One region of the Ideonella sp. BN130291 genome, then DNA from elsewhere that is predicted to be linked to it. Evidence: predicted binding sites of a transcription regulator. Region 1 holds the regulator's gene; the other holds the start of a gene.
The links. The regulator FliA, encoded in region 1, starts transcription of late flagellar genes. The targets are predictions, from matches to a motif close to CTAAAGTTTNNNNNNNNNNNGCCGNTA.
Positions count from the first base shown of each region.

Region 1 (5,656 bases):
CGCGCCGGACACCACCGGCGCAGCCACCGACGTGCCACTGAGCAGCATCAGCGTCTGGGCATACACCTGGCGGCTGGAGGCCTCCTTCAGCAGCGACGGGTTCTTGGTAGCGACGCGGTTCCAGGTGGGGTTGGACGGGCTGGCCTGCGTGGCGGCGGCGCCCACCAACCGGTTGCCCGGCGCCACCAGGTCGGGTTTGAGCAGGTTGTCCGGGCGGCGCACGCCCGCGCTGTCCACAGAGCCGCCGCGGGTGGGGCCGCGCGAGCTGAAGAAGTTGACGCTGTCGTCGCCTCGATCACTGGTGCCGTGGATGTTCGCGGAGCCCACCGTGATCACCGACGGGTCGTTGCCTGGCGCACCGATGGTGCCGTAGGCCTCGGTGCCCTTGACGTTCTTGCCGGCGTTGCCGGCCGAGACCACCACCACGATGCCGGCGGCCACTGCACTGCGCGCCGCCCGGCACAGCGGGTCGGTGCGCCAGGATTCGGTGGACGCGGCAGCCAGGCTGAGGTTGAGCACCCGGATGTTGTATTCACGGGCGTGGTAGATCACCCACTCGATGCCCTCGATCACATCGCTCAGCGTGCCCACGCCGTTGTCGTTGAGCACGCGCACGTCGTACAGGTCGGCATTGGGCGCCACGCCGGTGGAATCGGGCGCCTGGTAGAAGCCGCGCCCGGCCGCCACCGACGCCACATGGGTGCCGTGGCCATAAGGGTCCTGCAGCAGGTTGCTGTCGTTGGCGATGAGCGACTCGTAGGCGCGCTGCTCGGCGCTGCCCGGCGCGAGCGACACGCTGCCAGCGCTCACGCCGTCGCCCCACAGGCCGCCGCGGGCCTTGAGCATGTCCACGCTGCGCCGCACGCGCGACATGCCGTAGGCGTCGGCGAAGTTGCGGTGCGCCTTCATGATGCCGGAGTCCAGCACCGCAATGCCCACGCCGCTGCCGTCCAGGCCGCTGTACTGGGTGGGGAGCGGATAGCTGCGCACCTGCCCCGACGTGCTGCCGCTCACCGCCTCCAGCTGGCTGGAGGCCCGTGCCACGGTGCGGTTGGGTGAAATGCTGGCCACGTCGTCGCGCTCGGCCAGCGCGCGCAGGGCGCCAGCGCGCATCTGCACCGTCAGCCCGCCGATCACGCCGTGTTGCGACACCACCTTGCCGCCCAGGCGGCGCACCGCCTGCATCAGCTCGCGCAGGTCGGCATCCGGCTCGGCCACCACCACCGCCTCGACCTCGCGATGGCCCCCCACATTGCGGGACCAGCGCTGCAGCGGGATGCTGCGTGCGACCTCGTCGCGCAGGTCGCGCGCCATCTTGTGGCCGTGATCCGTGCCCTTGCCCGGCCCGGCCTGGGCCGGCACGGCGAGCACCAGCGCGAGCCCCAGCAGCACCATTCGGCCCAGTGGCCGCAGGACGCGTTCGATCAGCACGGTGAACCAGGCAGCACGGAACATCTGAACCCCCCGACACCGGCATCCGCGGGTCGAGGTGCGATTGAAACATCGCGGGGATGAAATGTGACTACACGTAACAGCTCTGGCCGGCTTCCGTGTGCAAAAAGTTACGACGCGGTTTCGGCCCGGCGCGTGTGTGAGTGGCCGCTACTTCGGTCAGCAGACCACCAGCGGGCAGGCATTGCGCCCGGCGTCCCTCACCTCGCCGTAGTAGCCCATGCCGATGCTGGTGCTGCCGGGCACGGGCTGGCCGTCCACCTCGAAGGGCGGCGCAGGGTCGTGACGATCTTGCGCGCGACGAACTGCGGTTCGTCGCCGGTGTTCAGGACTTCGAGGTCAGAACTTGAAGCCGATGCGCAGGCCGCCCCAATGGCGGCTGTTCACCACGATGGGGGCCGCCGCTTCCTTCAGGATCACGAAGGTGCCACCGCCCATGTCGCGCCGATAGGTCTGCAGCAGGAAGGGGCGCTGGTTGCGCGCCGAGGCCAGGCCGGTGCGGTCGTTGAAGATGCGGCGGTAGCGGCTGTTGGCGGTGTCCCACACCACGTCGCCGCGCTGGGGGTGCGAGTACTTCTTGTTGTGCATCGCCACATAGCCGTTGCGGTCCACCGCGATGCAGTAGGCCACCTTGTCCGACAGGCCGAGCACCCGCTCCTGCACCTGCGGGAACAGCCGGTCGGCCAGCTCGCAGTAGCGTGTGGTGTGCTGCGGCGGGTTGGTCTTGGGGATGGGTTTGTACTGTTCGTCGAACAGGTCGGCCAGCGTGATGGTGGAGGTGCGCAGCGCGTCCTCCAGCAGCCGGCTGATCTGTCCGGCGGCTTCCTGGGCAGCCGCGATGTAGGGCGAGTCCGCGGTTTCCACGCCGCAGCCGGCGATCTGCTCGATCAGCTCTTCCGACACCTTGAGGAAGCGGTCGCTGCAGGCCATGGCGGTGGTCAGGCCGCTCATCGCCTGCTGCACCTCGCGCTCCAGCTCGCGCGTGCGTTCGTTCAGGCGCCCGCAGGTGGCGCGGCTTTCTTCCGCCGCCTGGCTGATGCGGCGCACGTCTTCTTCCACGCTGGCAAAGGCCACGTGGATGGCGCCATGCGAGCCGGCGCCGTCGTGGCGCAGCTCGCGGCTGAAGGCATCCACGCGCGCGTCGAGCTCACCCACGGTGCGCATGATGGCCTTGGACGAGGTTTCCACCTTGCCGGCCAGGTCCTTCACCGCATCGGCCACCACGCCGAAACCGCGTCCGGCCTCGCCGGCGCGCTTGGCTTCCACCGAGGCGTTGAAGGCCACCAGGCGGGTCTGCAAGGCGATCTGGGTGATCTGCCCGGCGGCGTCGGACACCTGGTGCAAGGTGTCCACGATGCCCTGCACCTCGGCGCTCACGCCCTGCAGCGCGGCGCGCGCGCGGCCCACGGCCTCCAGGCTCTCGGTGGTGACGCCGGCGATCGCGCCCTGCGCGTTCTGCACATCCACCAGCTGCGCCGCCAGGGCCTTCATGGCCTCGGTCTGCGCCTGCACCACCTTCTGGGTGTCTTCCATCGCGCCGCGCACTTCGGCGGCGTCGTGGCCGATGTGCGATACCTGCGATGAGATGGCCCGCACGGCTTGCAGCGCCTCCTGGCCGCCCGATGGCTCGCGCAGGTCCGGCGAGGCAGGTGCAATGTCGCCACTCTGTTGGCGGCGGAACAGGCTCAGCATGGGTAGGTCTCCAGGATCACTAGCGCTTCGGTGCCTTATCGGCCTACCACTCGCGCAACTTGACCCGCAGGCGGGCGATCGACTGGCTGTGCAGCTGGCAAACCCGCGATTCGGTCACGCCCAGCACGGCCGCGATCTCCTTCAGGTTCATGTCGTGCTCGTAGTACATGCTCATCACGTACTGCTCGCGTTCGGGCAGGTGCTTGATCGCCTCCACCAGCGCCTCGCGCATGCGGCGGTCCTGCAGCACGCCCAGCGGGTTCACGTCCTCGTTGACGGTGACGTGGCGGTCCAGGTAGTCGTCGTCGCCGTCGTCGCCGGACATGTCTTCCAGGTACACGAGCTGGGTGCCGCGCACCTTGCCCAGCAGCTCCTGGTACTCGGTGAGGCTCAGGCCCATTTCCTTGGCGATCTCGCTTTCCTGCGGCGCGCGGCCGAGCTTCTGCTCCAGCTTGTGCACCGCGGCTTCGATGCTGCGCTGCTGGCGCCGGTTGCCCCGGCTCATCCAGTCGCTGCCGCGCAGCTCGTCGAGCATGGCGCCGCGGATGCGCTGGGTGGCGAAGGTCTCGAACTGCACGCCCTGGGCGGCATCGAAGCGCGAGAGCGCGTCGTTGAGGCCGATCATGCCGACCTGGATCAGGTCGTCCACTTCGACGTTGGCGGGCAGCTTGGCGATCATCTGGTGGGCCAGGCGCCGCACCAGGGGGCTGTACTGCTTGAGCAGCGAGTCGGAGTCGAGGCGGCCTTTGGCGGTGTACATGGAGGTCAGCTCCGGACTGTTCAGTTGCGGGTCATGGCCGCGGCGGGCCAGACGGGGGAATACGGATGGGCGGCGCGCAGCTCCGGCGCCTCGGCCGGGTCGTCCTCGCTGCCCAGCAGGGCATGCGCCAGGCGCAGCAGCTCGGCGGTGGGCACGTCGTCCACATCGGAAGCGGGGTCGATCACCGCGCTGTCGCGCAGCACCGCACCCAGGAAGCGGTCGGCGCAGCTGGACAGCTGCTCGGCGATGCGGTCACGGCGCGGCGACTGCGGGTCGGCCGACAGCAGCAGGTCATAGCTCATGAGGCCGTTGCGCACGGCGAGCAGCTTCATCGCACCGTAGGCGTGGGTCACGCTGGTGGGGTGGTCGGCGGCCATCAGCACCGGCCGCACCGCACGCCGGCTGAACAGGCGGCACAGGTCCGAGGCCGGTGCATGCATCACCACCACGTCGGCGCGCGGCAGGGCGTCAGCCACCGCCTGCAGGAAGGAGGCGCTGCTGCCGCGGGCATCCACATGGCGCAGCGGCAGGCCGCGTGCGGCGAGGTAGGCCACGTCCCTGGACAACGGCTCGATGCACACGGACAGGTCCACCACCGCCAGCTCGTTCGGCTCGGGGGCGTTTTCGCTCGCATCGACGACGATGCTCTTCAGGCCCAGGGTGGCGAAGGCGCTGGTCAGGCGCTCCAGCAGCACGCCGGAGAACGCAACGTGCGGGTTGCTGGCCACCGCCACGAAGCGCGGCCGCGAGGCAGCGAACATGCGGCGCAGGCCATCGGCCTGGTCTTGCGGCGGCGGGCGGCGGAAGGAAGCGTCGCGCATGGGTGTCGTGCGGTTCGTTTCGATGCGGGGTTCAGGCATTCAGCGCGCTGCTGGCGGCGGCGCGGCGCTGGCCGGCCACGGTGTGCAGGCCGGCGAACACCAGGTTCACGTCGCTGGAATCCATGCGGTAGGCGGTGGCGGCGTTGGCCCGCAGCGAGCGGTGCACCAGCGCATGCGATGACAGGCGGTGCCAGTCTTCCGGCACCCGCTGGCCGTTGGCCACGCCCAGCACCTTGAGCTTGTGGCGGATCAGCACGTCCAGGCAGGGGCCGAGCTTCACGGCCTCGTCCATCTTCGACACGATGACGCCGGCGGCCAGGCTGGCGCGCCAGGCGATCACCACGTCCTCGATCGTCTCGCCCTGCGCGGCGGCGTTCACCACCAGCAGCTTGTGGATGGAGCGGTGCGACAGCATCTCCAGCAGCTCGCGGGTGCGGGCATCGCGCTGGGCCATGCCGGCGGTGTCGATCAACACCATCTTCTTGGCCGACAGCAGGTCCAGCAGGTCTTCCAGCGAGGTGCGGTCGTGCGCGGTGTGCACCGGCACCCCGAGGATGCGGCCATAGGTGCGCAGCTGTTCGTGGGCAGCCACGCGGTAGGCGTCCAGCGTGATCAGGCCCAGGTGGTTGGCGCCATGTTTGGCGGCGAAGGCGGCGGCCAGCTTGGCGGTGCTGGTGGTCTTGCCCACGCCGGTGGAGCCGATCATCGCGAACACGCCGCCCTGGTCTTCCAGCGCCGCTTCGTGTTCGCCGGTGGTGAGGTTGCGCTCCAGCACGTTGGCGGCCCAGGCGCTTTCGTCGGCCACGTCCTGCGGCAGGCTTTCCACCAGCTTGCGGATCAGCGCGGGCGAGAAGCCGGTGTCCATCAGCTTCTGGGTCAGGCGGGCCTGCGCCGGGTGGCGCTGCAGCTTCTCCATGAAGGCCAGGGCGCC
Region 1 is NZ_JAZARE010000004.1:477,144-482,799, reverse strand. Features, by position in the region: gene VPH43_RS11355 (S8 family serine peptidase) at 1-1,455, opposite strand, end outside; gene VPH43_RS11350 (methyl-accepting chemotaxis protein) at 1,792-3,144, opposite strand; gene VPH43_RS11345 (RNA polymerase sigma factor FliA) at 3,188-3,904, opposite strand; gene VPH43_RS11340 (flagellar biosynthesis protein) at 3,925-4,764, opposite strand; gene flhF (flagellar biosynthesis protein FlhF) at 4,757-5,656, opposite strand, start outside.

Region 2 (5,656 bases), 120 kb from region 1:
CATGAAGTCCTACGACGCGGTGCTGACGCTGAAGCCCGAGTACGCCAACCGGGTGTCCTACGTGATTTCGCCCAACAGCACGGTGGTGTACCAGTACACCAGCCTCAACCCGTTCAAGCACGTGGCCAACACGATGAACGCGTTGAAGAGCTGGAAGGTCGCGCAGAAATAGGGCCCCCGGCCGCGGGGTACCGCGTCCGCCGCCCCGAGGGGGCCGCGGCCCGCCTAGAGGCGGCTCGGCGCCGGGCCGCGCGCTCAGCCGTCGAGCGACAGCAGCCGGCGGCGCTTCTGCGTGTGGTCGATGTAGCGCTGCAGGGTGCGCTGCGCTTCGCCGTCCAGGCGCGACATTTCGCAGCCCAGGCGCACGCCGCCGGTCTGCGGGTTCAGCGAGGTCACGTGGCACAGCTGCAGCGTGGCTTCGAAGCGGGTGTGGGGGTCCAGTTCCACCCGCACGCCGTGCACCGTGACACCCGGGGAGAGCGGCGGCACATCGTCGGGCAGGAACAGCGCGCAGCCGCCGCTGCTGACGTCCAGCACCCGCAGCGCGAGCGCCATGTCGGGGATGGACGGGTGGCGCAGGTGCACGGTGGGCGAGCTGCGCGGCAGGGTGCGCACGCGGAAGCTGTTGCGGCGCTGGAAACGGAACACCTCGTCGGGCAGCTGGGCCTGCAGCGCGCAATGCCCGCCGCCACGCACCTCCACCAGGCCCGCGGCCTCGAACTGCAGCTTCACGCTGTCCAGGTAGGCCACCACCGTCACTTCGCCGGCTTCCACCAGCGCATGCAGCTGCGGTGCGGACTCGTTGGCGCTGAAGCTGACGCGCCGCTGCACCGGATCCAGCGTCAACACGGCGGTGGTGTAGCTGGTGCCGTCCGGGGTGGACAGGTGCACCGGCGTTGCGCTGTCCAGCAATGACTTCAGCAGGCGCACCACTTCGGCAGGGGCATCCACGCGGAAGTCCGCGCCTGAATCGTCGGCCGGTGCCGGCTGGCTGTTTCGGAACATCGTGGCCTCGTCCCTGCGCTCAGTGCAGTGTCTTGGGCTTGCCCGCCATCATGTGGTCCAGGTCTTCCAGCCAGGGCTCGGCCAGGTGGCGGATCTCGGCGTCGTTGACCAGGATGCGCTGCATGATGCGCGACTTCAGCTGCGCCTCCTCGGGCCCCAGGTCCTTGCCGCGCGCGGCATGCTTGAGCTGGGAGATCAGCAGCACGCAGGCGCCTTCGAGCTTGACCACCTGGTCCCAGTTGCCTGCACGAGCGGCATCGAGCATCTCGGCGCTGGCCTGCTCGATGGCTTCGTAGTAGCTCAGGAGGTTGGTGGCGTTCATGTCGGGCCTGCTGCGGTGCGCGGTATCTTGCAAGGGGAGTGCTCCGGTGGCGTCGTCGTGATCGTTCATCAGCGGGCGCCCTGCTCGGCGTGCGGTGCAATGTCGGCCCAGGCCTGGCGCAGCGGCTGGATCAGCTGCTTGCATTCGTCCAGCGCCTGCAGGTCGTTGCGCAGGTTGGCCTGCGTCAGGCGCAGGCTCACGTAGGCGTACAGGTCGTTGAGGTCGGCTGCCAGGCGGCCGCCTTCCTTCAGGTCCAGCGCGGACTTCAGTCCCTCGTCCAGGATGCGCACGGCGCGGCTGATGGCATTGGCCTTGGCCTCGATGTTGCGGCTGGCGATGGCGCCCTGGGCCTGGGCCAGCGCTTCCATCAGGCCGTCGAACAGCATGGCGACCAGGCGGTGCGGCGAGGCACCATGCACGTCGATCTCGACGCCGGTCTTGCGGTAGACACTGCCCAGGTCCCTGGGAGAAGCGAATCGGCTCATGGTGGCAAACATGTCGGAGCAACTTTCTTCGATGCGATTGAAGAAGTTTTCGGCGTTCACCTGGAGAACTTGAGTCACCCACTAGGGGGAAACAGGGGGTGTTCTCACCCTGAAAGCACAACGGCCGGCAAAGGCCGGCCGTTGGCAGGGTCAGGAGGTGCTCACTTGCTCTTGCTGAGCATGGCCATCTGCTGCGCCACGTAGCTGGACAGGCTGTTCAGGCTGGCCATCTGGGTGTCCAGCGCCTGGTACTGCGCGCGGATGCGCTTTTCATACGAGCTCACCCGGTCCTCCAGCTGCTGCTGGCGGTCGCCGTTCTGCTTGATGCGGGTGTTCAGGCCATCGGTGCGGGTGTCCAGGCTGCCATCGTCGGCCAGCAGGCCGTCGCCGTACATGCGGAACTGCTGCGCCAGGCCGTTGGTGGCGCCGGCGGTGCCCGCGGCATTGATGGTGCTGAAGGCCTTCTTCAGCTCCGGCAGGTTGGCCAGCGCGGAGCTGATCTTGCTGCTGCTGACCTTGAGCGTGCCGTCCTTCTGGGGCTCCAGCCCGATGTCGGTGAGCCGGGTGAAGACGCTGGAGGCGCTGGTGCTGCCACCTGCCAGCGCGCGCAGCTGGGACATCATGTCGATCGCGGTGCGGTCGCCCTGCAGCGGGCCGCCGGTCTTGTCGTCGGGGTTGTACTTGGTCTGGTCGCGCAAGTACTTCATCGCGTCGTTGTAGGCGGTGGCGAAGTCGGTGATCGCCTTGCTCATCGCGTCCTTGTCGCTGGCTACGTTCACCTGCACCGGCGAAGCGGCGGCCACCGGCTTGTTGAGCGTGAGCGTCAGGCCGTCCAGCACATTGCTGAGCGTGTTGCTCGCCGATTCCACCGACAGCCCGTTGATCGTGGCCACCGCGTTCTTGGCCTCCTGGTAGCGCGACATCACGCCGGCGCTGGCCGCGGGGTCGTAGGCCAGCCGCGACAGGCCGCTGGCGTCGTTGTCCACGCCGTCGCCGCCGTCGTTCACCACGATCTGGAAGGCGTTCTCGATGCCGGTGTCCTTGGAGCGGATGGACAGCCGGGCGCCGCTGGCGTCGTTGACGATGGAGGCCACCACGCCCGCATCGGCGCCGTTGATCTTGTCGCGCACCTGCGCCAGGGTGTCGCCGTCCTCGATGGTGATCGCCACCGCCGAGCTGCCGGTCTTGGGCGTGAAGGCCGACTGGTCGGCGTTCCAGCTGCCGATGGAGATGGTCATCACGCCGGTGCCCACGGTGGCGCTGCTGGAAGCGAACGCTGCACTGCCCACCGACTGGGCCGCGGCCAAGTGGTCCACCGCGATGTTGTAGCTGCCCGTCGTGGCGCCGTCGCCCGCGCTGACGCTCACCGCGCTGGGGTCCACCGAGGTGGCGCTCACGGCCTTCCAGGTGCTCAGGTCGGTGAGCCGGCGCGCCGCATCGCGCAGCGCCGACATGTAGCTTTGCACCTTGCCGAAGCTGGACAGCTTGGTGTCCAGCGTGGTCTTTTCGGTCTTCAGCTGGTCGATCGGCTGGCGCTGCAGGGCGACGAGCTGCGTGACGATGCTTTCGGCATCGAGGTTGCTGCCCACACCGAGGGAAGAAATGGACATCGCGAGCCTCCGCGCTGCAGTCTGAAATCAAAAATCGCCCGGCGCGGTGTTCCGAAGAACACCACGGCGGACGACGGTATTTCGGCGATTTGCCCGGGGACTTGAGCCAGCGGTGCCGGCGGTGAAGCGGGCCCGGCGCCGAGCCGCCTCAAGGCGGGCCCGCGCCCCCTCGGGGGGCAAGGAGCGGTACCCCGCGACGGGGGTTGTCATTCAGCCGCCTTGCAGCAGGCGCAGCACTTGTTGGGGCAGCTGGTTGGCCTGCGCCACCATCGCCGTGCCCGCCTGCTGCAGGATCTGCGCGCGCGACAGGTTGGCAGTTTCGGCCGCGAAGTCCGCGTCCATGATGCGGCTGCGGGCGGCGGCCTGGTTCTCCACGCCGACCTGCAGGTTGGAGATGATCGCGTCGAAGCGCGACTGCACCGAACCAAAGGTCGCGCGCTGGTTGTTCACCGTGTCCAGCGCGGTGTCGATGTTGTCGATGATCGAGCCGATCGCCGAGGCGTTGGCCGTGCTGTCGATCACCACCGTGCTGGCCGCGATGGCGGAGATGTCGGCGTTGCTGTTGAGGTTGCTGGTGGTCACCGCGATGGAGTCTTCCGTCGTGGTGTTCGCGCCGATCTGGAAGGTCATGGCGGTGGCATCCACGCCGATGATCTTCTTGCTGTTGAAGGAGGTACCGCCGATCACGCGGGTGATTTCCTGCTGCAGCTGGGCGAATTCCTTGTTCAGCGAATCCTTGTCGCTGGTGCTGTTGCTGGCGTTGCGCGCCTGCAGGGCCAGCTCGCGCATGCGCTGCAGCGCGTCGCCGATCTTCGACAGCGCGCCTTCGGCCACCTGGGCCAGCGAGATGCCGTCGTTGGCGTTGCGGATCGCGACGTTCATGCCGCGCATCTGCGCGTTCATGCGTTCGGCGATCGCCAGGCCCGCGGCGTCGTCCTTGGCGCTGTTCACGCGCAGGCCCGACGACAGGCGCTGCATGGACGTGGCCAGCGAGGTCTGCGACGAGTTCAGGTTGCGCTGTGCGTTCAGCGACGTGATGTTGGTATTGATGGTTTGCGGCATTTCAAGCACTCCAGTAGAAGCCAATGACTCCCGGCGGATCGAGCCTGGCCGTGGCAGCTCGGGTCGCTGGCGCGCCACGAGCGGTCAAGGTCAGGTTCGTTTCACCGGCGGCCTCCAGTGACGGGATGCGTCAAAGGGCTGGCTGCGCGTCAGTGCTCCGGACCACGGATTCGAGCTTGCGCTCTATCCGTGGACCGAATTGTTGAAGAGGCCTTTGGCGTTCAAAAGCTTGAAATGCGGCGAGAAACCGGGCCAGAAAAAAGCCGACGACCGCGGTGGCGGTGCGTCGGCGGTGGTGGCTTCGGGGCAGGCCAGCGGCCTGCCTCGGCTCACGCGTCGCTGTTATCGCAGCAGCTGCAGCACTTGCTGCGGCAGCTGGTTGGCCTGGGCCACCATCGCGGTGCCGGCCTGCTGCAGGATCTGGGCACGCGAGAGGTTCGCGGTTTCCGTCGCGAAGTCCGCATCCATGATCCGGCCGCGGGCGGCCGACTGGTTCTCCACGCCTTGCTGCAGGCTGCCGATGATCGCGTCGAAGCGCGACTGCGTGGCACCGAAGGTGGCGCGCTGGTTGTTCACCGTGTCCAGCGCGGTGTCGATGTTGTCGATGATCGAGGCGATGGCAGACGAATCGGCCGTGCTGTCGATCACCACGCTGGTGCCGGCGATGGCGGAGATGTCGGCGTTGCTGTTCAGGTTCTCCGTGGTCACCGTCACGGTGTCGTCGGTCGTCGTGTTGGCACCGATCTGGAACACCATGCCGGTGGCATCGGCACCGATCACATGCTTGCCGTTGAAGGAGGTGCCGCCAATGACGCGGGTGATTTCCTTCTGCAGCTCGGAGAACTCCTTGTTCAGGGAGTCCTTGTCGCTGTCGCTGTTGGTCGAGTTGCGGGCCTGCACGGCCAGCTCACGCATGCGCTGCAGCGCGTCGGTCACCTTCGACAGCGCGCCTTCGGCGGTCTGCGCCATCGAGATGCCGTCGTTGGCATTGCGCACGGCGACGTTCATGCCGCGCACTTGCGTGTTCATGCGCTCGGCGATCGCCAGGCCGGCGGCATCGTCCTTGGCACTGTTGACACGCAGGCCGGAAGACAGGCGCTGCATGGACATGGAGAGCGAGTTTTGCGACGCGCTCAGGTTACGTTGCGCATTCAGCGAGACAACGTTCGTAT
Region 2 is NZ_JAZARE010000004.1:355,238-360,893, forward strand. Features, by position in the region: gene VPH43_RS10845 (peroxiredoxin) at 1-172, shown strand, start outside; gene VPH43_RS10850 (flagellar brake protein) at 256-1,005, opposite strand; gene VPH43_RS10855 (flagellar protein FliT) at 1,025-1,327, opposite strand; gene fliS (flagellar export chaperone FliS) at 1,396-1,812, opposite strand; gene fliD (flagellar filament capping protein FliD) at 1,974-3,422, opposite strand; gene VPH43_RS10870 (flagellin domain-containing protein) at 3,633-4,484, opposite strand; gene VPH43_RS10875 (flagellin domain-containing protein) at 4,827-5,656, opposite strand, start outside.
Region 2: the regulator FliA is predicted to act here: its motif matches at 1,860-1,886, upstream of fliS (flagellar export chaperone FliS).